Regions from separate parts of the Thalassolituus sp. UBA6592 genome, predicted to be linked through region 3. Evidence: predicted binding sites of a transcription regulator. Region 3 holds the regulator's gene; each other region holds the start of a gene.

Region 1 (5,575 bases), on a different contig from region 3:
GCGGTTTTTTAATGCCAGATCAGGGGTAGAAAAAGATTCAAATAAACGGCTCATAGTCATCTCTGTTGAAGTCTGATTTTAAGGCTTGTCAGATATTGGCTTCAGTAGCGGCCCTGTACTGTTATTCAACGCCAGCGTCATCCAGCAACTGCAGATCAGCAGCAGCAAGTTCAAGGCCTGTGGCGCTGCACAACTGCTGCAGCTGGTCGGCAGATGTCGCACTTACGATTGGGGCTGTAACGGTATCGCGGCTCTGTAACCAGGCAATGGCTACGGTGGCAGCCGGTACCCTGTAACGACTGGCAACATCATCCAGCGCAGTCAGAATATTCAGTCCACGGGGGGTCATGTATTTATCCAGAAAATCTGCCCGTCTGGATTTTTTCAGGTCATCCGCATTACGGTATTTACCTGACAGAAAACCACTGGCCAGCGAGAAATAGGTAACGACTCCAAGATCAAATTCTTTGCAGATATTCTCCAGAGGGCCTTCATAGCCTTCACGGTCAAACAGGTTATATTCTGGTTGATGGGCAATAAATTGCGGCAGGTTATTGTCTTTGCAGAACTGCAGCGCCCGCACCAGACGATCAGCAGAATAATTGGAAGAAGCGATCGTACGCACTTTGCCCTGCTGAATCAGCTGTTCAAAAGCAGAGAAGGTTTCCTCAAAAGGCACACTTTCATCGTCTTTATGAGCGTAGAAGACATCAATGTAGTCCGTCTTGAGACGGCGCAGCGAGGCTTCAGCGCCTTCGATAATGTGTTTTTTCGACAGGCCTTCACTACCGTCCGTTAATGGCATGCCCACTTTGGTCGCCAGTACCACCTGATCGCGTTTGCCGGTCTGGCGGAACCACTCACCCACGATGCGCTCCGATTCGCCACCACGGTTGCCCGGCGCCCAGGCGGAATAGACATCTGCGGTATCAATCATGTTGATGCCTTTGTCCATGCAGGAATCCAGCAGGTGGAAAGACTGCTCCTGATCAGCTGTCCAGCCAAACACATTACCGCCAAACACAATCGGTGCTATTTCTATTCCGGATTTCCCCAGAGGAACGCGTTTCATTTTTCAATCTCCTCAGCACACAGACCATGAAGGCCTGTGCATATGCAATATCATGGTTTCTTAACAATGAGAGAAAGATTGCCCTATCAAGTTCAGATTGATAATAATGAGATTATATAATTCTTTGTTTTGAAATAATTGATAATGATTGAGTATCTCTCGGACCTGCGTCTGTTCCGCGAAATAAGCCGTACATTCAACTTCCGTCAGGCGGGTGAGAAGCTGGGTTATTCCCCGGCGGTGGTCAGCATGCGCGTAAAACGGTTGGAAACCGTCACCGGCAAAACACTGTTCCTGCGCTCTACCCGCCATATCGCCCTCACCGATGAAGGACGGGAACTGCTGGCACTGGCAGAGAAAACCCTGGATCTCGCCGAGCTGATGACAGCACCTCATCTGGATAGCCAGCAGCACACCGAGTTGCGTGGTCACGTCCGAATCACTGCGCCTCACTCCTTTGCCCGGGTGTTTCTGCTGCAGCCGTTAAAACAGATTCACGCGACTTATCCGCACCTGACCGTCGAGCTGCTGCTGGAAGACAACATCACTGAGCTGGTGCAGGAAGGCATTGATATTTCCTTCCGCGTTGGCGGCCACGAACAACATATCGCCGACAGTTACGACCTGTTGTGTGATAAACGCATTCTGGTGGCCAGTCCGGCATATCTGCATAAGCACGGTATACCGTCAGAACCGCAGCAGCTGCATGAACATCAGTGTCTGAGCTACACCGGCATGAAACACTGGCCGCTGACCCCGGACAATAGAAATGGCGGTAAAAATGACGGCAAAACTCAGCGCATCAGCCTGCAGCAGGTACTGTATTGCAACACAGGGGACTACCTGACTCAGCTGGCCCTGGAAAATGCCGGCATCACCGCCAAATCCCAGTGGTCTGTGCATACCGAATTAACATCAGGAAAACTGGTGAGAGTACTGCCGGAGTACACGGTAGGTACACCGGACCAGATCCGCCTGCTGACACCCAAGCGCGGAGTAACGCCGGTACGGGTGTTACGGGTGATGGCGATTCTGCAACAGCATATCGCCCAATGCGCACAGACACTCTGCAGCAACGAATAACAACGCCGTCAGCAATAAAAACTGCGCATGAAATTCGGTGCAAAAAAAAAGCCGCCCCGGGGAGGGCGGCATAAGGGGTATGTAATACATGAATAATGCATTACAAGAATGGAACCTTTCTTCTGCCGTTATTCTGCTTTTATCCGGCAGGTTTTATTAAAACGTCTGTCGTACACAACCGCGACGATGTTCAGTCCCGGCCCTGTACAAATTCCGGATAGGCGGACATACCACATTCTTCCATATCCATGCCCACCAGTTCTTCATGTTCAGAGACACGCAGTCCGATGGTCTTTTTGATAATCAGCAACACCACGAACGACGCAATAAACATCCAGGCAAAGGTTGCAACCGTACCGATCAGCTGACCCATAAAGGTCGCATCCTCATTACTCAGCAGAACTGCGAAAATACCCCAGATACCTGCAGTACCGTGAACAGAAATAGCACCCACCGGATCATCGAGTTTCAGCTTATCCAGTGCCACCACAGACAGCACAACAACAATACCGCCAATACCACCAATAATGGTCGACAGACCAGCACCCGGTGCCAGCGGCTCAGCCGTGATGGATACCAGACCGGCCAGAGCACCGTTGATGGTCATGGTCAGGTCGGTTTTACCGAACATAAAGCGCGCCAGTAATGCAGCAACCACCATACCGCCCGCTGCAGCGGCGTTGGTATTAACGAAAATTTTAGCCACGGCGTTGGCTTCTTCGACATTGGCGATTTTCAGTTCTGAGCCGCCGTTAAATCCGAACCAGCCCATCCACAGAATAAACATACCCAGCGTGGCCATCGGCAGGTTAGCACCAGGAATAGCGCGAACTTCGCCGTGTGGACCAAATTTACCTTTACGCGCACCAACCAGAATCACTGCCGCCAGAGCAGCAGATGCACCTGCCATATGCACAACAACGGAGCCGGCGAAATCCTGAAAGCCCAACTGGTCGAGGAAACCACCACCCCATTTCCAGTAACCCTCTACCGGATAAATAACGGCGACCATCACAATGGCGAAAATCAGGAATGGCCACAGACGCATACGTTCAGCCACTGCACCGGAAACAATCGACATAGTCGCAGCGGCAAATACCGCCTGGAAAATAAAGTCCGCCATGCTGGAGTAATACGGTGCGTCATCACCTCCTGCCAACACCGCTTCTGTGGTGTTATCAGCACCAAGCAGGAAATCCAGACCCGGGATTACCGAACTGACCGGGTTTGCCGGATACATAATGTTGTAACCCACGGCGAGATAAACGATGCAGGCAATGCCATACAGCAAGGCATTTTTGTTCAGAATCTCGACGGTGTTTTTTGACCGTACCAGACCGGATTCGAGCATGGCAAAACCCGCTGCCATCCACATCACCAGTGCAGCACACATCAGAAAATAAAACGTATCTAACGCGTATGCGATTTCTGTCGCTAACATGATTTACTCCGTTGTTATTTAATCGTTTTTAAATCGCTTTATCGTCCGTCTCTCCGGTACGGATACGGCGCGCCTGCGCCAGATTGACAACAAATATTTTTCCATCCTGCAGTTTTTCTCCGCGCACAGCATCAGAGATGGCTTCAATGGCCCGTTCCAGATCGCCATCGACTACCGCCAGCTCAATACGCATATTCGGCTGAAAAACATCATGGTGAATCACGCCCGGCTGCTCATCACCCGGGGTCCATTCACAGGCAGCGGAGTCAGCGATACTGAGCCCGCCTATCCCCATGGCTGTCAGTGCCGCACGCAAAGTGTTTAATGCCGAAGGCCGGATCACCGCCTGAATCAGTTTCATACGCCCTCCCGGGGCATCTGATGAAATAAACTTTCCTCTCAGGAATGTAATTTTCATGCCAAATTATTAAAAGTCATGAAAATCAAATACTTACAAACTGAAATCGGCATATTCCGGCTATTTGCGCACAATAAACGCGCACCAAAAAATCCTGTTGGCACTCCCGTTGTGCGAAAAAACCTTCAGTAATCGGTCAAATGGTGGTTAATATGAGAAAAATGTCTGGGCTGGGGGCTTTTATTTGTGGCTCTACTGGCGCAATCTATTAGAATTACGTAAAACCACTGGCCTGTTGTGCTGCAATTGTGCCGCAATTCGGTGCACCGGGGCTGGCGAAGCTGAAATATCAGCCCTGAAGGGTCAAATATGGGCAACGACCAATGTATTGCCCCTTCACCTGTGTTGAGTGCATTTTGCCTCACCGAACACTTGTTTCTCCCTGTTAAATTCATTTGCTGCAACGGAAACGATCTATGATGACTCCATCCAATGCCGACGTTCTTACTCAGGTGGTGAAATGGCTGCGGGCCTTCAGCCCGGTATGGCTGGCAACGGTTGCCGAAAGCTCCGATGACAGCGTGGTAGGCAGTCTGTGGGCCTGGGCCCCGGATTTTGGCATGGCAGGCACTCTGGCGGGCTGTCAGCAGGAAGATCTGCGCACCCAGCTGAAAGCCGGGGTACTGGAAGGACCTTTCCCACGCATGTTCTGTTTTGGTGAAGAACGGGATGAGCAGCTGCGCCACGGCATACGCTGTGACGGTCAGGCAAAAGTTATTCTGGAACGTCTGACGTCGGCGGATCTGCCGGACATCGATCAGATGCTGAACTGGTTAGCGGATGGCCATCCTTTCCTGCGCCATATTTCCCTGCATCGCCCATCTGAACTGACGCTGCTGGATTCACCTCAGTCGTCTGTGCTGTCAGCTCAGGGATTCAGTCATGCTTTTACTCCGGATGTCTGGTCACAAACCACTCTGTTACGCCGCTCCTGCTGAGCGATCATACAGGCGTAATCGACATCGCGCTTACAGCGCCAGTTCGGCGTCCTCTTTACTGACAAATATTCCCTGCTTGCCACTGCGTTTAACTTCGTACATGGCATGGTCCGCCCGGGTTACCAGACTCTTCAGACTGACATCCGCACCGTAACCGAAACAGATACCAATACTGGCGGCAACGCTGACACTGACTCCATCGCGGGTGACTTTAGCGGCAGCAATAGCACGCAGAATATCATTGGCGCGGTCGGTAACTTCGCTGCGCTCAGCAAAGCCAGTAAGCAGCACCACGAATTCGTCGCCACCGAGGCGGCCGATAATGCCTTCATCACCGGCCAGCGCACCCTGCAGATGTCTGGCGATATCGCGCAGCAGATCATCCCCGGCATCATGGCCGAATTCATCATTCACCGGTTTAAAGCCATCCAGGTCAATCAGCATCACCGCCACCGGCTGACGTGCATCGGCTTTTTCACGAAACTCGGCAAAATACGCAGCCAGACCAGAGCGGTTCGGTAAGCCGGTGAGAATATCTTTATGCACAATCTGCTGCAGCCGGGCTTTTGCTTCCTCCAGCTCACGGGTACGGCGTGCAACCCGGTCTTCCAGTTCCCGCTCCT
Region 2 (5,575 bases), on a different contig from region 3:
CAGAGCTGTGTGCCGCAGAAGATGTACAGTCGCGGGCACGTGAACTGGCCATGAAGGTTGCTGCCGCAGCACCACTGGGGGTACGCTCTGCGCTTAAGTCCTCAAAAACCGCCCGTCTGCTTGGTGATACCCAGGCACTGCAACATGTCTTCGACGATATGCCAGCGGTGATGAGCAGCGATGATGCCATGGAAGGCGTACGCTCTTTCCTTGAGCGCCGGCCGGCTGAATTCAAAGGACGCTGAATTCAAAGGACGCTGAATTTAAAGAACGCTGAAGCGCGTTAGATACAGCCTTCCTGCTGCCAACTGAAAACACACTCAGCATCTGAAATCCAAATCAACACCCGACACACAAACTGAACATCAGCGTTCAGTTTGTGGGTTTTCTTTCTGCTTTTTACTCCGACCTTTCCTCTGCCTTTTGCTTTCGCCCCTCAATCCCGAAGCAGCGTATTTGTTCCCAGCCGCACAAAAAATTAACAATTCCGGCAAATATCCGGCTAATTCAGTCAGGCATTCTATACTGATAAAACTATTCACTAACCACCCCGGAGAAGCAGATGCGGTCCCTGCCACTGCGCACCAAGCTGTTTGCCGTTACAGCCGCTATTGTATTGTTGATGACCATGACCCTGACCTATGTGAGCTATCAGGGCATTACCGGAATGACCGGCCAGATTTCAGAACAGGTACAAAGCAATCTGCGCGACAGCGCACTGAAGAACCTCAGCAGCAGCGCCCATGCTTATGGCGCAGAAGTCGGAGGGCATATCAATTCCGCTTTCCGTATTCCGACGCTGGCGTCGGCACTGATTGAAAGCAACCTGAACCAGTCTCAGCAAATGAGCCGGGCCTCAGTCAGCCGGGCGATGGAAGCCATGTTACGTTCAGCACCGTTTATCAGCGCCATCTACGCGGTCATGGAACCGAATGGCTATGATTACGACCGCAGCTACGTCGGCAGCCCTGCCGACCACACCGTCGCAGCGGATGGCTCAATTTATATTTATTGGGTTCGTAATGCCGACGGAAATCTGGTGTCTTACAAACAGGATTCCGCTGACGATAAATACGATACAACACCTGATGAATTTGGGCAGAGAGCGTCTGAGTGGTATCTGTGCCCGAAAGACAGCGGTAAATCCTGCCTTATCGAGCCGTATAAATATGAAGTGACGGAAGGCCAGGAAGAATTGATGACCAGCCTTACCGTTCCGGTCATGGATGGCAGTCGTGTCGTGGGGGTTACCGGTATTGATATTAACCTGCCCGTCTTTCAGCAATTGTCTGAAGAGCTGAGTGCCAAACTTTACCAGGGACAGGCACAGGTCACCCTGATCAGCAGCAAAGGGCTGGTTGTTGCTTCAAGCCGGAATAAAGCGCTGGATGGCCGCCCATTATCACAAGCCATGCCGCAGGAAGCCGCAAGGATTAAAGCTCTGCAGGGTAAAGGCAGCGGCACCATAGCCACTGACGAAAAAATTATTGTGACTTACGATCTGCCGGTTTACGCCACCGGCACCAGCTGGACCATGATCATTGAACTGCCGGCCAGCGTTGCGATGTCAGCATTGGATACTCTTATCGGAGTAATTGCTGACGGTCAGCATCAGGTCATCCGTAATCAATTAATTGCTGCATTCATCCTGGCTATTCTGTCTCTGGTAATGATCAGCGGACTGATCCGTTCGGTTTCCGGCCCGCTGGCAACGATTAATCGTCAGGTGAAGAATCTGTCCAGCAGTCATGGTGACCTGACCCAGACGATTGAGTTAAATACCCACGCTGAACTGATCGAACTGAGCGGTGGCTTTAATCAATTCCTGCAGAAATTACGCGACATGGTGAACACGCTTAAAGATGTCAGTACCAGTGTGCGTCAGCAGGCCACAGGAAATCAGAACATCAGCCGCACCACAAAACAGAATACCAGCCAGCAACAGCAGGAAATGGATAACGTAGTGACCGCCACCCAGGAAATGTCCGCCACCGCTCATGAAGTATCTTCGATTGCCAGCAACGCTGCAGAAAGAGCCAAGGATATTCACGGTACCATTAAAGATTCACAGAATATCCTTTCCCTCGCAGCTGATTCGGTTCTTGAGCTGACGGAAAGCATGTCGACCGCCAATGCCTCCATCAGTCGTGTGGCAGCACGTTCTGATGATATTAATAAAATTCTGGAAGTCATCCGCAACGTTGCCGAACAAACCAATCTGCTGGCACTGAATGCAGCCATTGAAGCGGCCCGCGCCGGCGAACAGGGCCGGGGCTTTGCTGTCGTAGCCGATGAAGTACGGACTCTGGCATCGAAAACCCACGCTTCGACTGAAGAAATTGATGCGCTGATTTCCAGCCTTCAGCAGGAGGTCGATACCACGGTTAATATTATTGAACAGGGCGGTCAGCGTGCCAGTGGCGCAATGGACTCTACCCAGAAAGCCAACAGCGCACTGCACGCCGTGGTCGAAGGCATCGGCGATATTGCCGACCATATTAATCAGGTCGCCACCGCAGCCGAAGAACAGAGTTCCACCAGCAATGAAATCACCCGCAACCTGACCGTTATTGGTGATGCCACCCAGAGCCTGGCGCAGCTGGCCAATGACGCCAGCCTGAGCAGCGAGCAGGTCGCAGCTCAGCTGGATAAACTGGATGCTCAGTTGGCCCTGTTAAAAAGCTAAAAAGCTGAAAAGCTGAAAAGACGAGAAGAGTCATGACAGACCCTCTCTTTGGGTCTGTCAGATCCAGCTCAAAACTACACCCTGGTAGTCAGGCCGTATTTCTGCAGTCTGCGTATCACACTGGGCTGGCTGATTTTAAGTTTTTCAGCCAGCTCATAACTCGATTTACACTGTGAAAGCGCGTCTTCAATAATGCGTTTTTCATAGTGCTCCAGCAGGGTCTTCAGCCCCTCGCCCGGCATATGAGTCAGCTCCGGTAACATCCCGTTGCTCTGTTCATCCGTTATCGCACTTTTCGCATCGGTAACAGCGCCTGAAGAAGTTGTTGCTGAATAGCGTCTGCGCTCGCTGGTATCGGCGACTTCAATACACTGCCCTGGGGCAATCACATACCAGCGTTCCAGAGTATTTTTAAGTTCGCGAACGTTACCCAGCCATTCGCGGTGCTGCAGATCGGACAAAGCGGCATCAGAAATATATTTGGTGTCGTTGTACTGTTGATTCAGTTCATTGATAAAGCTGTGCACCAGCACCACGATATCACTGCGCCGCTCACGTAAAGCAGGTACATAAACCGGGAAGCCATTAATACGGAAATACAGATCGAGACGGAATTGTCCGTCGTCCACCATTTTCATCAGGTCGCGGTTGGTTGCGCACATCAGGCGGAAATCGGCTTTATAGGTTTTTGTGCTGCCAAGCTTACGGTATTCACCATCCTGCAAAACTTTTAACAGCTTGGTCTGCAGCTGCGCCGGCAGTTCCCCAACTTCATCGAGGAACAAGGTTCCCCCGCGCGCCGCCTCCAAAACACCTTCTTTGCCTTTACGGTCTGCGCCGCTGAAGGCACCCGCTTCATAACCGAAGATTTCCGACTCGAAAATACTCTCAGGAATGGCCGCGCAGTTAATATCAATAAAAGGCCCGTCACGGCGCTGACTCTGCTCGTGGGCAAAACGGGCAAGCTCGGTTTTCCCTACCCCGGATTCGCCCAGAAAAAGCACCGACAGATCGGAAGCGGAAATTCGCCGGATGAGTCGCACAACTTCGGAGAGAACTTTACTGCGATACACCAGATGCGGCGTGTTTTCTTCCGTTTCTGACGCCAGTTCCTGAGCCCTGCTTTTCTGCAGCGCCTCGAATTCCTGTTGCAACAGATTGAAGTCAGTAAGGTCGCGGGAAAAACTGACCACCCGGGCCAGCTCACCCTCTTCATCGAACACAGGAAAACCCATCGCCATCACATGCAAACCCGCCGTGGTGGTCTGCATCACCTGAACTTCACGCCGCTGGGCAATCACTTCCAGTGTCACCGAGGGTTTCAGTACGTCGGCTTTTTCCAGCTCATCGACCCGCCGACCAATCACTTCCTGAAAAGGGATACCGTAAATCCGGTAAAAATTAGCGCTGGCACTGAGGATATACCCCTGCCCGTCGGTAATAACGATGTTGTCGGAAGACCGCTCAAGGATCACCTCAAACATGTGTTGATCAATTCTGCTGCGAAAGGCCACCTGATTTCTCATCCCGTCTGATAAACACGCTGATTTGCATGATTCAGTTATGAATCGTGATTCAAATTTAAATCACTTACTGCCCGCAATCAATTCAAAAATGAATCGAAATACCAGATTAAATATGTAAACTGTTGATTTTTAACGATTTATTTCTGTGGCACAGGCGTTGCTATAACCGTTTATGGCCGAACAGCCAGTACAGCTAAGGAGCACTACGTGAGCAAGAAACCTTTTAATCAGCCCCTGAGTGGCAACGCCATGCCGCGCTTTGGTGGCCCGGCAACCATGATGCGTCTGCCAACTCAGGAAACCGCAGAAGGCCTTGATGCCTGTTTCGTCGGGATTCCCCTGGATATCGGTACGTCTAACCGCCCGGGAGCGCGACTGGCACCACGCCAGATCCGTGATGAATCGCGCATGCTGCGACCATTCAACGTCTCCACCGGCGCTGCGCCATTTGAAAGTCTGCAGGTTGCCGATATTGGTGACGTCGCCATCAACACCTTCGATCTGAAGAAAAGCATCGACATTATCGAGCAGGCTTACGATGAAATCCTGCAGCACGACTGCGCACCGCTGACCTTAGGTGGTGACCATACCATCACGCTGCCGGTTATCCGCGCCATCGCCCGCAAACACGGTCCGGTCGGTTTGATCCATGTGGACGCACACGCCGATATTAACGACGACATGTTTGGTGAAAAAATCGCCCATGGCACTCCCTTCCGCCGCTTATACGAAGACGGTGCACTGGATGCCAACCGTGTGTTCCAGATTGGTCTGCGTGGCACAGGTTACAGCTCAGACGAGTATGACTGGAGCCGTGATAAAGGCTTTACCGTCGTTACCGCCGAGCAATGCTGGCACAAATCACTGGCGACATTAATGGCTGATATCCGCGCCAAAATGGGCGATGGCCCGGTGTACATCAGTTTCGACATTGATGGTCTTGACCCGGCTTATGCACCCGGTACCGGCACTGCGGAAATTGGTGGTCTGACGGTTCCGCAGGCGCTGGAAATTGTGCGCGGCTGTAAAGGTATGAATATTGTTGGTGGCGATCTGGTGGAAGTTTCACCACCGTACGACAGCACAGGCAACACCGCGCTGCTGGCTGCCAATATCCTGTACGAAATGCTCTGTGTACTGCCAGGTACGCTCTATAAATAACAATAAATTTTTTAAATAATTAAAAAATCCCACAACACGATAGCTCAACTCTTTTTAAAGCTACACTATATGGGAACATGAATATGCACTTGAACAGCGGGCACGACACCATTCTGCCGACCAAACCGGAAGACAGAAATCTGGGGCTTATTGGCACCATTTTTCTTTGGACGGCAGCAACACTGGTGACACCAACCATCAT
Region 3 (5,575 bases):
GTAACCAGCCTGCTACCACTGTTCAAACGCCTCGGCACGCGCCTGATCAGCATGACCGGTAAACCGGAATCAACACTGGCCACCGCAGCTGACGCGCATCTGGATACTGGTGTTGAACAGGAAGCCTGCCCGCTGAATCTGGCACCAACCTCCTCTACCACCTGTGCTCTGGTGGTTGGCGATGCCCTGGCTGTGGCTCTGCTCGAAGCCCGCGGCTTCACCGCCGAAGACTTTGCCTTCTCTCATCCAGGTGGTTCACTGGGCCGTCGTCTGCTGCTGAAAGTCGAAGACATCATGCACGCCGGCGCCGAACTGCCAGTCGTCGAACCAGCAACGACGCTCTCTGAAGCCCTGCTGGTCGTGACGTCCAAAGGTCTGGGCATGACAACCGTGCAGCTGGATGGCCAGATGCAGGGGATTTTCACCGACGGTGACTTACGTCGCGCCATCGACAACGGTGTAAATATTCACACCGCCACCATGGCAGACGTTATGACCTATGGCGGTAAAAGCACCACGCCAAAAACCCTGGCAGCCGAGGCCCTGAAGCTCATGGAAGACAACAAAATTAACGCTCTGGTGGTTAAGGAAGGCGACAAAGCCGTTGGCGTTATCAATATGCACGACCTGCTGCGAGCGGGCGTGATCTGATGCGTAAGCGCTGGTTGCTGCTGATCATCACGGCATTTTTCGGCCTGGCTCTGCTGGCAGTAGATCGCTACACCAGTGAACTGACACCAGCCGGAGCTGATCAGGCTGATAACGAGCCGGATTACTACGGTGAGAAGCTGATCAGCCGCCAGTACAGCGACGAAGGTATTCAGTCGCAGAAATTCACTGCAGACAGCTCCAGCCACTATCCGGGTATCGGCAACACCTATTTCAGTCAGCCGGAATTTACCGTGCTCGACGAAGAGGGTTCGCAATGGCTGATCTCTGCGGTTGAAGGCACCATGACAGATGCGGATAAAACCCTGCAGCTGATCAATGACGTAAAAATCCGCCCGCTCGACACTGCAGCCAATCATAATCTGCTGATCCGCACTGAGCGCCTGACATACCACCACAGCACCGGCATCGCCGAAACCGATCAGCTCGTCACCATTACCAGTGACCGCGCCAACATGACGGCCGTTGGTATGCGCATGGACGTTCCGGCTCAACATATCCGCTTTAATGCAGAGGTTAACTCACGTTATGAACCTTAAGTCTCTGACCGCTCTTCCCTTCTCTCTGCTGCTGGCGATTCTGACATCAGCGGCTCAGGCCTTGCCGGAAGACGAACAACAGGAACTGGTTATCCGCTCCCAGCAGGCGGAAATGGATCGCCGTACCGGTGTCGTGATTTATCAGGGTAATGTCATTCTTACTCAGGGTACGCTTAAGATCGAAGCCGACCGGCTGGAAATCCTGCATGAAGGCAACGTATTAAAAAGCGCCGTCGCCGATGGTAAACCGGCACGTTACCAGCAGCAGATTAATGTCGGTAAGCCAGTCACTTACGCCAATGGTAAGCGCATTGAATATCTGAGCGATCAGCGTGAAGTAATCATCACCGGAGACGCCAATCTGAAACAGGGTGGCGATCAGTTCAGCGGTCAGCGCCTGACTTACGATATGAATGCCGAGACGGTCAAAGCCAACGGTGGCACCAGCACAGTTAAAGAAGGCGAAGAAAAGCCGGAAGACTCCCGGGTACGGATGGTGATCCAGCCTAAGAAAGACGATAACGCCGCGGAATCATCCGGCAATAACGCGGAGCCGTCCGGCAACAGCACTGAGCAATCCGGAAGCAGCCAATGAAAACACTGAAGGCAGAACATCTGGCCAAAAGCTACAACGGCCGTGAAGTAGTCAAAGACGTGTCCATGGAAGTCAGCAGCGGCCAGATCGTCGGCCTGCTGGGTCCGAACGGTGCGGGTAAAACCACCTGCTTTTATATGATCGTCAACCTGGTACAGGCCGATAAAGGCACGATAACCATCGACGGCGAAGACATCAGTCACCTGCCAATGCATGGCCGGGCACGCAAAGGTATCGGCTATCTGCCGCAGGAAGCTTCCATCTTCCGCAAGCTCAGTGTGTCAGACAACATACTGGCCATTCTGGAAACCCGCAAAGACCTCAACCGCAAACAGCGTCTGGAGCGTCTGGAAGGCCTGCTCGACGAGTTCAACATCCAGCATATCCGCGACAGTCTGGGCATGGCCCTGTCCGGCGGCGAACGCCGGCGGGTGGAAATTGCCCGCGCTCTGGCCGCCGAACCGTCCTTTATTTTGCTCGATGAGCCTTTCGCCGGGGTTGACCCAATTTCCGTAGCTGACATCATGGACATTATCCGTCAGCTGAAAGCGCGCGGAATTGGTGTACTGATTACCGACCACAATGTGCGGGAAACCCTCGCCATCTGTGAAAAAGCTTACATCGTCGGTGGCGGTCACATTATTGCAGAAGGAAATGCCGACGAAGTACTCGCCAGCGAACAGGTACGTAAAGTGTATCTGGGGGAGGACTTCCGCCTCTGATCAGAGCAGCGAATGGATTCAGATACGCAGGAGGATACTCCTGTGCAGTGGGACTGGCCCAACCTGAAGTGACCAACAAATCAGGTTGTGGGTTCCCGGCCTTGGCGTATAATGCACAGATTGTGCCGACTATGGGTAAGTACTGAACTCTATGAAAGCGTCTCTTCAGTTAAAGATGGGTCAGCAACTGACCATGACCCCTCAGTTACAGCAGGCAATCCGTCTGCTGCAGCTCTCTACCCTTGACCTCCAGCAGGAGATTCAGGAGGCACTGGACGCCAATCCTATGCTGGAAATGGAAGAGCACGAGGGTGACGATACAGCGGATCACTCCTCTATGGAGGTGTCCGAGAGCAAAACAGAAGTTACTTCCAAAGACGATTCCGATACTCCGGAACTGGACGAACAATGGTCCCAGGAACAACTGCCGGACGATCTGCCGGTAGACAGCCAGTGGGACGATACCTATCAGGCAACAGCCGGTGTTTCTTCCGGCAACAGCAACGCCATCGACGACGACTTCGATTACGATTCCCGCCACGCCTCCACTGAAAATCTGCAGGATCACCTCGAGTGGCAGCTTAACCTGACACCAATGTCCGACGCTGACCGCGAAATCGCCACCATGCTGATTGATGGCGTGGACGACGATGGTTACCTGCACACCACCATTGAAGATGTGGTGGAAAGCATGGACCCGGAACTGGAAATCGAAGAAGAAGAAGTTCTGGCCGTCCTGCATCGCCTGCAGCAGTTTGATCCGGCCGGTGTTTTTGCCCGCGATCTGCGTGAATGCCTGTTGCTGCAACTGGCGCAGCTGGCACCGGAAACCGAATGGCTGAAAGAAGCCCGGCTGGTAATCAGTGACTACATCGAATTACTCGGCAGCCGCGATTACCAGACCCTGATGCGCAAGACCCGTCTGCGCGAAGATGATCTGAAATCTGTACTGTGCCTGATTAAAGAACTGAACCCGAAACCCGGTGCCGGCGTCAGTGGTGAACAGGCAGAATACGTTGTGCCGGATGTGATCGTGCGTAATGTGCGCGATGAATGGCGGGTCGAACTGAACCCCGACATCGCACCCAAACTGCGGGTGAATGCGGATTACGCTGCACTGGTGCGTCGTTCAGACAACAGCACAGATAATGCTTTCCTGCGTGATCACCTGCAGGAAGCGCGCTGGTTTATCAAAAGTCTGCAAAGCCGCAATGAAACCCTGCTGAAAGTGGCCACCAAAATTGTTGAGTATCAGATCGACTTCTTCGAAGAAGGTGAAGAAGCGATGAAACCTCTGGTGCTGCACGATATTGCCGAAGCGGTTGGCATGCACGAATCGACGATTTCCCGTGTGACCACACAGAAATACATGCACACCCCGCGTGGTATTTTTGAACTCAAGTACTTTTTCTCCAGTCATGTCAGCACAGATGGCGGCGGCGAATGCTCGTCCACTGCTATCCGCGCCATGATCAAAAAGCTGATTTCAGAAGAAAATGCCCGTAAACCACTCAGTGATAACAAAATCGCAACTATGCTTGGAGAACGCGGTATTCAGGTTGCACGACGCACCGTAGCCAAGTACCGTGAAGCTATGTTGATTCCACCTTCAAATGAACGTAAACAGCTGATTTAGAACACTGAATTTAATCCTGAAGCTGATTAAATAGTAAAAAACAGAACCAGCACACAAGGAGCCTGGAAATGAAGATCAATATCAGCGGTCACCATGTAGAAATTACCGAAGCCCTGCAGAGTCATGTCGACGACAAGATGTCGAAGCTGACCCGCCACTTCGACAACATCACCAATGGTCAGGTTACTCTCACTGTGGTGAAAGGGCGCATGACAGCAGAAGCAACCGTCCACGCCAGTGGCACAGATCTGAACGCCAGTGCAGAAGGCGACGATATGTACGCCGCCATTGATCAGATGGTAGAAAAGCTGGATCGTCAGCTTCTTAAACACAAAGAAAAACTGGTAGCACGTCAGAAAGGTCAGGGCTGATTTTTTATGGAACTGAGTATCGGCGACATTCTTACGCCAGAACGCGCATTAATTAATGTAGAAGTCTCCAGCAAGAAAAAACTGCTGGAGTTTCTGTCTGGCTTTGTTGCCGAGCAGCTCAGTGACTGCTCAGCCGACGATATTTTCGACAGCCTGCTCAGCCGCGAGCGGTTGGGCAGCACCGGCATTGGGGAAGGCATTGCCATTCCCCATTGCCGTCTGCGCCAGTGCACTCAGGCCATCGGCATTCTGTTGCGCCTGGCCGAACCTGTGGACTACGACGCCATCGATCAGAAACCGGTCGATCTGGTTTTTGCTCTGTTAGTGCCGGAAGAAGCCACCGAAGAACATTTAAAAGTACTGGCCATGCTGGCCAGAAACTTCAGCGAAGCGGGTTACCGGGAAGCCCTGCGCAATGCCCCGGACGCTAAATACCTCTATCAACGGGCGCTCGCCAGCGCTTAACCCAGGGATATGGAGATAACCGATGCGCCTGGTAGTCATCAGTGGACGTTCAGGATCAGGTAAATCCAGCGCACTGCACGTGCTCGAGGATCAGGGCTTTTATTGTATAGATAACCTGCCCATCTCCATGCTTCCGACTCTGGTCACCCAGACCGAAAGTGAAGAAAAGCTGTCCCGGGTGGCCGTCAGTATCGACGCCCGCAACCTGCTTCACGCCTTCGATAACATCGACGAAATCCTGCACCAGCTGCCCAATGATGAATACCGCCTGGATGTCATCTATCTGGATGCCAGCGAAGAAGTTCTGCTGCAGCGCTTCAGCTCCACCCGGCGTAAGCACCCACTGACCAGCCCACACCTGTCGCTGGCGGAAGCCATTGATCAGGAAAAAGAACTGCTCGACCCCATCGCCAATCTGGCGGATCTGACCCTCGATACTACCAATATGTCGGTACACGAGCTGCGCAGTCAGATCAAAATGCGGGTCGCAGACAAATCCAGCAACGATATCGCCATTCTGTTTGAATCCTTCGGCTTCAAACACGGTATTCCCATCGATGCCGATTATGTTTTTGATG
Region 4 (5,575 bases), on a different contig from region 3:
ACTTATTAAAAAGCCGGGCATTATGCCCGGCTCTTTGCCTTCCTGATGATGTTCTGGCAAAGACAGACTGATTGACTGCGTCGGAATTGTGTTCGTTTATTTGACTCCTTTCTTTATTTTTCACGCTAAAAAACAGGCACGCTAATTGCTCAACCACTAATCAGATGATGTTAATGCCGGAAATCCGGCAAACGTGGTGAGGTAATTATGGCTGACTCCGCTCTGGAAATTCTGGACTATCCCGGCGCCACCGGTAAGCGTCAGGATCTGCGTGAAGCTTTTATGATGTTTAACGAAATGTCACAGAAGCTGACGGATTCCTATGAATTTCTTGAGAACCGTGTTGAACAGTTAAGCGGCGAGCTGGCCAATGTTTCTGCGCAGCGCATGCAGGAAATGGCGGAAAAAGAACGCCTTGCGGACAAGCTGGAAAGCTTGCTGCAGCTGTTGCCTGCTGCTGTGCTGGTGCTCGATCAGTTTGGTTGTGTACGCCAGAGTAACCGCGCCGCAGATGAATTATTGCTGCCGTTAGCAAAGGTTGAATCATTGAATGGCCGGCGCTGGCGTCAGCTGATTCAGACCTGTTTTAAACCGCGTCGTGATGATGGTCATGAAATTTCACTGGTGGATGGACGCCGCGTGCAGGTACGTACGGCCGCCATGACGAACGAGCCGGGACAGGTAATTCTGTTGACGGATATGACTGAAACCCGGCAGTTACAGGCACAGCTCAGTCAATATGAACGTTTGTCTGCCATGGGAAAAATGGTCGCCTCGCTGGCGCATCAGATCCGTACGCCGTTAGCCGCAGCAACCCTTTATGCCGGACATTTATCCGCGCCTGAACTGCAGGATGAACATCGCATCCGCTTTGCCGGAAAGCTGCAGGAACGTTTACGTCATCTGGAAAACCAGGTGCGCGATATGCTGATCTTTGCCCGTGGTGAAGCGCCGCTGAACGACGAAGTGTCACTGGCGGAATTAATGCAGGGAGTGAGTGATGCGATGGAGGTGCCATTGCAGAACAGTCACGGTACCTGCCGCATTCATAATGAAATACCGGATCAGCGTCTGGTGTGTAACCGCGATGCACTGATCAGTGCAGTGATGAACCTGGTGAATAATGCCATCGAATCCAGTGCTGCTCCGGTGCATATCGATATTGATGTTATCCGCTGCGGCGACGCACAGATAAGCCTGACCGTCAGTGACAACGGACCGGGTATGACAGATCAGCAAAAAGAAAAAATTCTCGAACCGTTTTACACCACAAAAGCCAATGGCACGGGCCTTGGTCTGGCAGTGGTGCAGGCGGTTGCCAGAGCACATAAAGCGGAATTTCACCTGACAGACAGCCCGACTGGTGGCGCGTCAGCTCAATTTATTTTACCGGTTCACTGATAGCAGGGTCGCGGCTCTGTATTGGTCATCAGCAAGGAGAAAAATATGCGTCTTTTAGTTGTGGAAGATGATCCCCGTCTGCGCGAAGCGATTGTCGATACCCTGATGATAAAAGGGCATGAAGTCTGTGAAGCAGGCAATGGCAACGATGCAATGGCCATTGTCGCGGCACAGCCTCTGGATCTGGTGTTGTCAGATATTAATATGCCGGGTATGGATGGTCTGGGGTTACTGGAAGCCATAAAATCGGCTCATCCCTGGCTGCCGGTGGTGCTTATGACAGCCTATGGTGATGTTGGCCAGGCGGTTAAAGCCATGCAGCGTGGTGCCAATGATTATCTGATGAAGCCGTTTGAGCTGCCGGAGCTGGATAAAATCCTGCAGCAGTTTAACCAGACATCATCAGCAGGGGCGGATGACGAATCAGAACCAGTGTGTGAAGCGGTAGCTTCGCGTCAGTTATTTCAACTGGCTGAACGTGTAGCGCAAACCGATTCAACGGTACTGATCAGCGGTGAAAGCGGAACCGGTAAAGAAGTACTGGCGCGTTACATTCATCAGCATTCCTCCCGTCGCTTACAGCCTTTTATTGCCATTAACTGCGCAGCGATTCCGGAAAATATGCTGGAAGCCATGTTGTTCGGTTATGAAAAAGGCGCCTTTACCGGTGCTTACAATGCGATGCCGGGTAAATTCGAGCAGGCCGATGGCGGTACGCTGTTGCTGGATGAAATTACCGAAATGGATCTTGGTCTGCAGGCAAAGCTGCTGCGTGTTCTGCAGGAACGTCAGGTCGAGCGTCTGGGTGGTAAAAAAGTACTGGATCTGGATGTCCGTATCGTGGCGACCACTAACCGTGATCTGGCCGAGTACGTAGCCGATGGCCAGTTCCGTGAAGATCTCTATTATCGTCTGAGTGTCTTCCCGTTGCACTGGCTGCCGCTGCGTGAACGTAAAGACGATATTCTGCCACTGGCCAAACGGCTGCTGGCACACCATGCCGCGAAAATGAAGCGTCCGGTACCATCACTGGCGGCGGATGCAGAACTGAAACTGATGACACATACCTGGCCCGGTAACGTCCGTGAGCTGGACAATACGATGCAGCGTGCACTGATTATTCAGTCTGGTCCACAGTTGTTCGCCGCCGATTTTATTCTGACACCGGTTCCGAAAAACCGTCAGTCAGAGATGCCGGTGGCGGATGTTATTTCTTTGACGGATTCTGAGCAGGCGCTTGGCAACGATCTGAAAAACCGCGAAGTTGAACTGATCGTCAAAGCACTGAAAGAAGAACCAAGCCGCAAAGATGCTGCCGACCGTCTTGGCATCAGTCCACGAACCCTGAGATACAAGATGGCGCGTCTGCGTGATGACGGTATTGATGTCGAGGCCATGCTGGCCTGACGCCCGGTAATAATCTTCCCTTGTTTGCGCCTTTTTTAAGGCGCTTTTTTTTGACACCTGAAAAACGAAATCGCCACAACAAATTGGCAAGCCGATTGCAGAGTCATAAATTAATACAGAAAAACCGGCAGAAAGCGTCAATATTTCGGACTAGCTGTCCAGGGTGAGGGAAAGGATATGGTGGATCGGGTTGATATTAATTCAGTACTGATGCAGATGCGTCAGGTTAAGGCGCAGATGCGTGAACAGCAGCCTGCCGCTATTAATACAGAAACGCGTCCCAGTCTGGCGGATAAGGTACAGCAACTCAGTGAACAGCAGTCCACCGCCGCGATCAGCGGTGATAATACTGTACCGGATTTCCAGACCATGTTTAAAAACGCCGTTGATACGGTAAACGCTCATCAGAAAACCTCAGCGGAAATGGCGACGCGTTTTGAACAGGGTGATCCTTCCATTGATCTGCCGGAAGTAATGATTGCCATGCAGAAATCCAGTGTTTCTTTTCAGGCGATGACCCAGGTGCGCAACAAGCTGGTCGAAGCCTATAAAGAAGTCATGAATATGCCGGTATAACAGGTAGACCCTTATGGAAAATGTACCCGCTGAAGCAACAGGCGCAGGCGCCGCAACGGCTCCGGAATCAGATCTGCCGGCAGAAAGTACTTCTGCAGCTGCAGAAGGAGGCCATCCGGTTCTTGCCGGTTTTAACCGTCTGTCGATTGTCCGTCAGATCGCTGTTATCGGCGGTATCGCTCTGGTGGTGGCGTTATCATTTGCCATTATGCTGTGGTCGCAGGAGCCGACCTATAAACCCCTTGTTCATCGTCTGCAGGATCATAACGCTCAGGACATTATTGAAATTCTGCAACAGGAAGGCATTAATTTTGAAATTGATCCTTCCAGTCAGATTTTAATGGTAGAAGCCAGCGATCTGCACGAAGCCCGGATGAAGCTGGCGGCGGCCAGTCTGATTGACGACAAGACTGTCGGTCTGGAAGTACTCGATCAGGACAATACTCTGGGTACCAGTCAGTTTATCGAAAATGCCCGCTATCGCCGCGGCCTGGAAGGTGAACTGGCGCGTACTATTGCCAGCGTAAAAGCCGTGCGTAATTCCCGTGTGCATCTCGCTTTGCCGAAGCAATCTGTGTTTGTCCGCGATCAGCGTAAACCGCGCGCGTCGGTTTTTGTTGAACTGTACGCCGGACAGAATCTCTCCCGCGACCAGGTCGAAGCCATTGTGAATCTGGTTGCTTCCAGCGTGTCAGAAATGGAACGTGCCGATGTGTCTGTGGTAGATCAGTTCGGCAATCTGTTGTCTAAAATGGAACCGGAAGACAGCAGTGAAATGGTTGCCCATAAACAGCTGGAATACACCGAAAAATTAGAAGAAGGCATTACTCAGGCGGTTAATAATATTCTCAAGCCAGTGCTGGGTCAGGAAAACTATAAAGCAGAAGTGTCTGCCGACGTAGACTTTACTATCCAGGAACAGAGCGAAGAACTTTATAACCCGGATCTTATTGCCCTGCGCAGTGAGCAGCTGGTTGATGAAGAAAACGCGGATAAAACCAATGGTGGTATTCCGGGTGCATTATCCAATCAGCCACCGGCGGCGGCGACCGCACCGGAACAGGCGAACGGTGGTGCCGGTGCCGGCGGTGCAACGGTTAATCGTCGCTCAGAAGCTACACGTAATTACGAAGTGGATCGTACATTAAGTTACAAACAACAACAGCCTGGCCGTATCCGTCGTTTGACTGTCGCAGTAGTCGTAAATGACAGGGCTTCTGTGAATGCTGACGGCGACACTGTCTATCTGCCGTGGGAAGATGCTGATTTACAGCGTCTGGAAGTACTGGTGAAAGACGCCGTTGGTTTTAACGCCGCCCGTGGTGACAGTGTTAACGTAATTAATTCACCTTTCATGGGTAAAGGTGAGCTGGAACTGGGCGATCCGGATTTCTGGACGCAGCCATGGTTCTGGGAAATTATGAAACAGGTTCTGGCTGGTCTGTTTATTCTGGTGCTGATTTTCGGTGTGATCCGGCCAACGATCAAAAGTATTGCCAATCGTGGACGTGACGAAACTTCGGTACTGCTGGATGAACTTGAAGACGCCGAAGCCGGTCTGGATGACGATAAAGTAACCCTGGCGGGGATGGATGAATTCCTGCTACCGGGGGCATCGGAAAGTTTTGAACGGCAGCTGGATGCGCTTAAAGGCCTGATTGCTGAAGATCCGGCGCGGGTTGCCAATCTGGTTATTAAATGGGTGAACGAAGAAAATGCCTGAAGATAATAACGGCGCTAACGATCTTGCCAAACTGAACCGCCTGGAACGCTCAGCGATTCTGCTGATGACGCTGGGGGAAAAAGACGCGGCTGAAATTCTCAAGCACATGGGGCCGAAAGAAGTACAGAAAGTCGGTACCGCCATGGCCACTTTAGCCAACGTTAATCAGTCGCAGGTTGAAGGCGTGGTCGCTGAATTTCTGGAAGCCGTCAGTGGTCAGACCGGCATGGGACTCGGCTCTGACGAATACATCCGGAATATGCTGACACAGGCATTGGGTAACGATAAAGCCGGCGCCCTGATTGACCGTATTCTGCTGGGCGGTAATACCACAGGTCTGGATTCACTTAAGTGGATGGAATCGCGCCAGGTGGCGGACCTTATCCGTCATGAGCACCCACAGATTCAGGCGATCGTGGTGTCCTACCTGGACGCTGACCAGTCGGCAGAAATTCTCTCCAATTTCCC

The links. Region 3 encodes sigma-54, which starts transcription at its own class of promoters, with help from an activator protein. Its sites were predicted from a motif close to TGGCACNNNNNTTGCTNT; they were not measured.
Region 1: B2Z72_RS07705 (P-II family nitrogen regulator) is a predicted target of sigma-54. The motif match lies at 4,001-4,018, and genes of this name have one in related genera.
Region 2: speB (agmatinase) is a predicted target of sigma-54. The motif match lies at 4,359-4,376, and genes of this name have one in related genera.
Region 4: fliE (flagellar hook-basal body complex protein FliE) is a predicted target of sigma-54. The motif match lies at 2,893-2,910, and genes of this name have one in related genera.

What each region holds. Positions count from the first base shown of each region.
Region 1 covers NZ_DJIO01000077.1:13,775-19,349, reverse strand. Annotated here, with positions in the region: gene B2Z72_RS07725 (alkene reductase) at 1-54, opposite strand, end outside; gene B2Z72_RS07720 (aldo/keto reductase) at 122-1,072, opposite strand; gene B2Z72_RS07715 (LysR family transcriptional regulator) at 1,217-2,155, shown strand; gene B2Z72_RS07710 (ammonium transporter) at 2,346-3,596, opposite strand; gene B2Z72_RS07705 (P-II family nitrogen regulator) at 3,625-3,957, opposite strand; gene B2Z72_RS07700 (hypothetical protein) at 4,431-4,952, shown strand; gene B2Z72_RS07695 (7TM diverse intracellular signaling domain-containing protein) at 4,983-5,575, opposite strand, start outside.
Region 2 covers NZ_DJIO01000115.1:30,111-35,685, reverse strand. Annotated here, with positions in the region: gene B2Z72_RS11015 (crotonase/enoyl-CoA hydratase family protein) at 1-245, shown strand, start outside; gene B2Z72_RS11010 (methyl-accepting chemotaxis protein) at 563-2,686, shown strand; gene B2Z72_RS11005 (sigma-54 interaction domain-containing protein) at 2,761-4,170, opposite strand; gene speB (agmatinase) at 4,462-5,373, shown strand; gene B2Z72_RS10995 (purine-cytosine permease family protein) at 5,457-5,575, shown strand, end outside.
Region 3 covers NZ_DJIO01000146.1:19,842-25,416, forward strand. Annotated here, with positions in the region: gene B2Z72_RS14530 (KpsF/GutQ family sugar-phosphate isomerase) at 1-651, shown strand, start outside; gene lptC (LPS export ABC transporter periplasmic protein LptC) at 651-1,208, shown strand; gene lptA (lipopolysaccharide transport periplasmic protein LptA) at 1,198-1,803, shown strand; gene lptB (LPS export ABC transporter ATP-binding protein) at 1,800-2,525, shown strand; gene B2Z72_RS14550 (RNA polymerase factor sigma-54) at 2,677-4,161, shown strand; gene hpf (ribosome hibernation-promoting factor, HPF/YfiA family) at 4,230-4,532, shown strand; gene ptsN (PTS IIA-like nitrogen regulatory protein PtsN) at 4,539-4,997, shown strand; gene rapZ (RNase adapter RapZ) at 5,020-5,575, shown strand, end outside.
Region 4 covers NZ_DJIO01000165.1:19,538-25,112, reverse strand. Annotated here, with positions in the region: gene B2Z72_RS16760 (sensor histidine kinase) at 208-1,401, shown strand; gene B2Z72_RS16755 (sigma-54-dependent transcriptional regulator) at 1,447-2,808, shown strand; gene fliE (flagellar hook-basal body complex protein FliE) at 2,986-3,384, shown strand; gene fliF (flagellar basal-body MS-ring/collar protein FliF) at 3,398-5,107, shown strand; gene fliG (flagellar motor switch protein FliG) at 5,100-5,575, shown strand, end outside.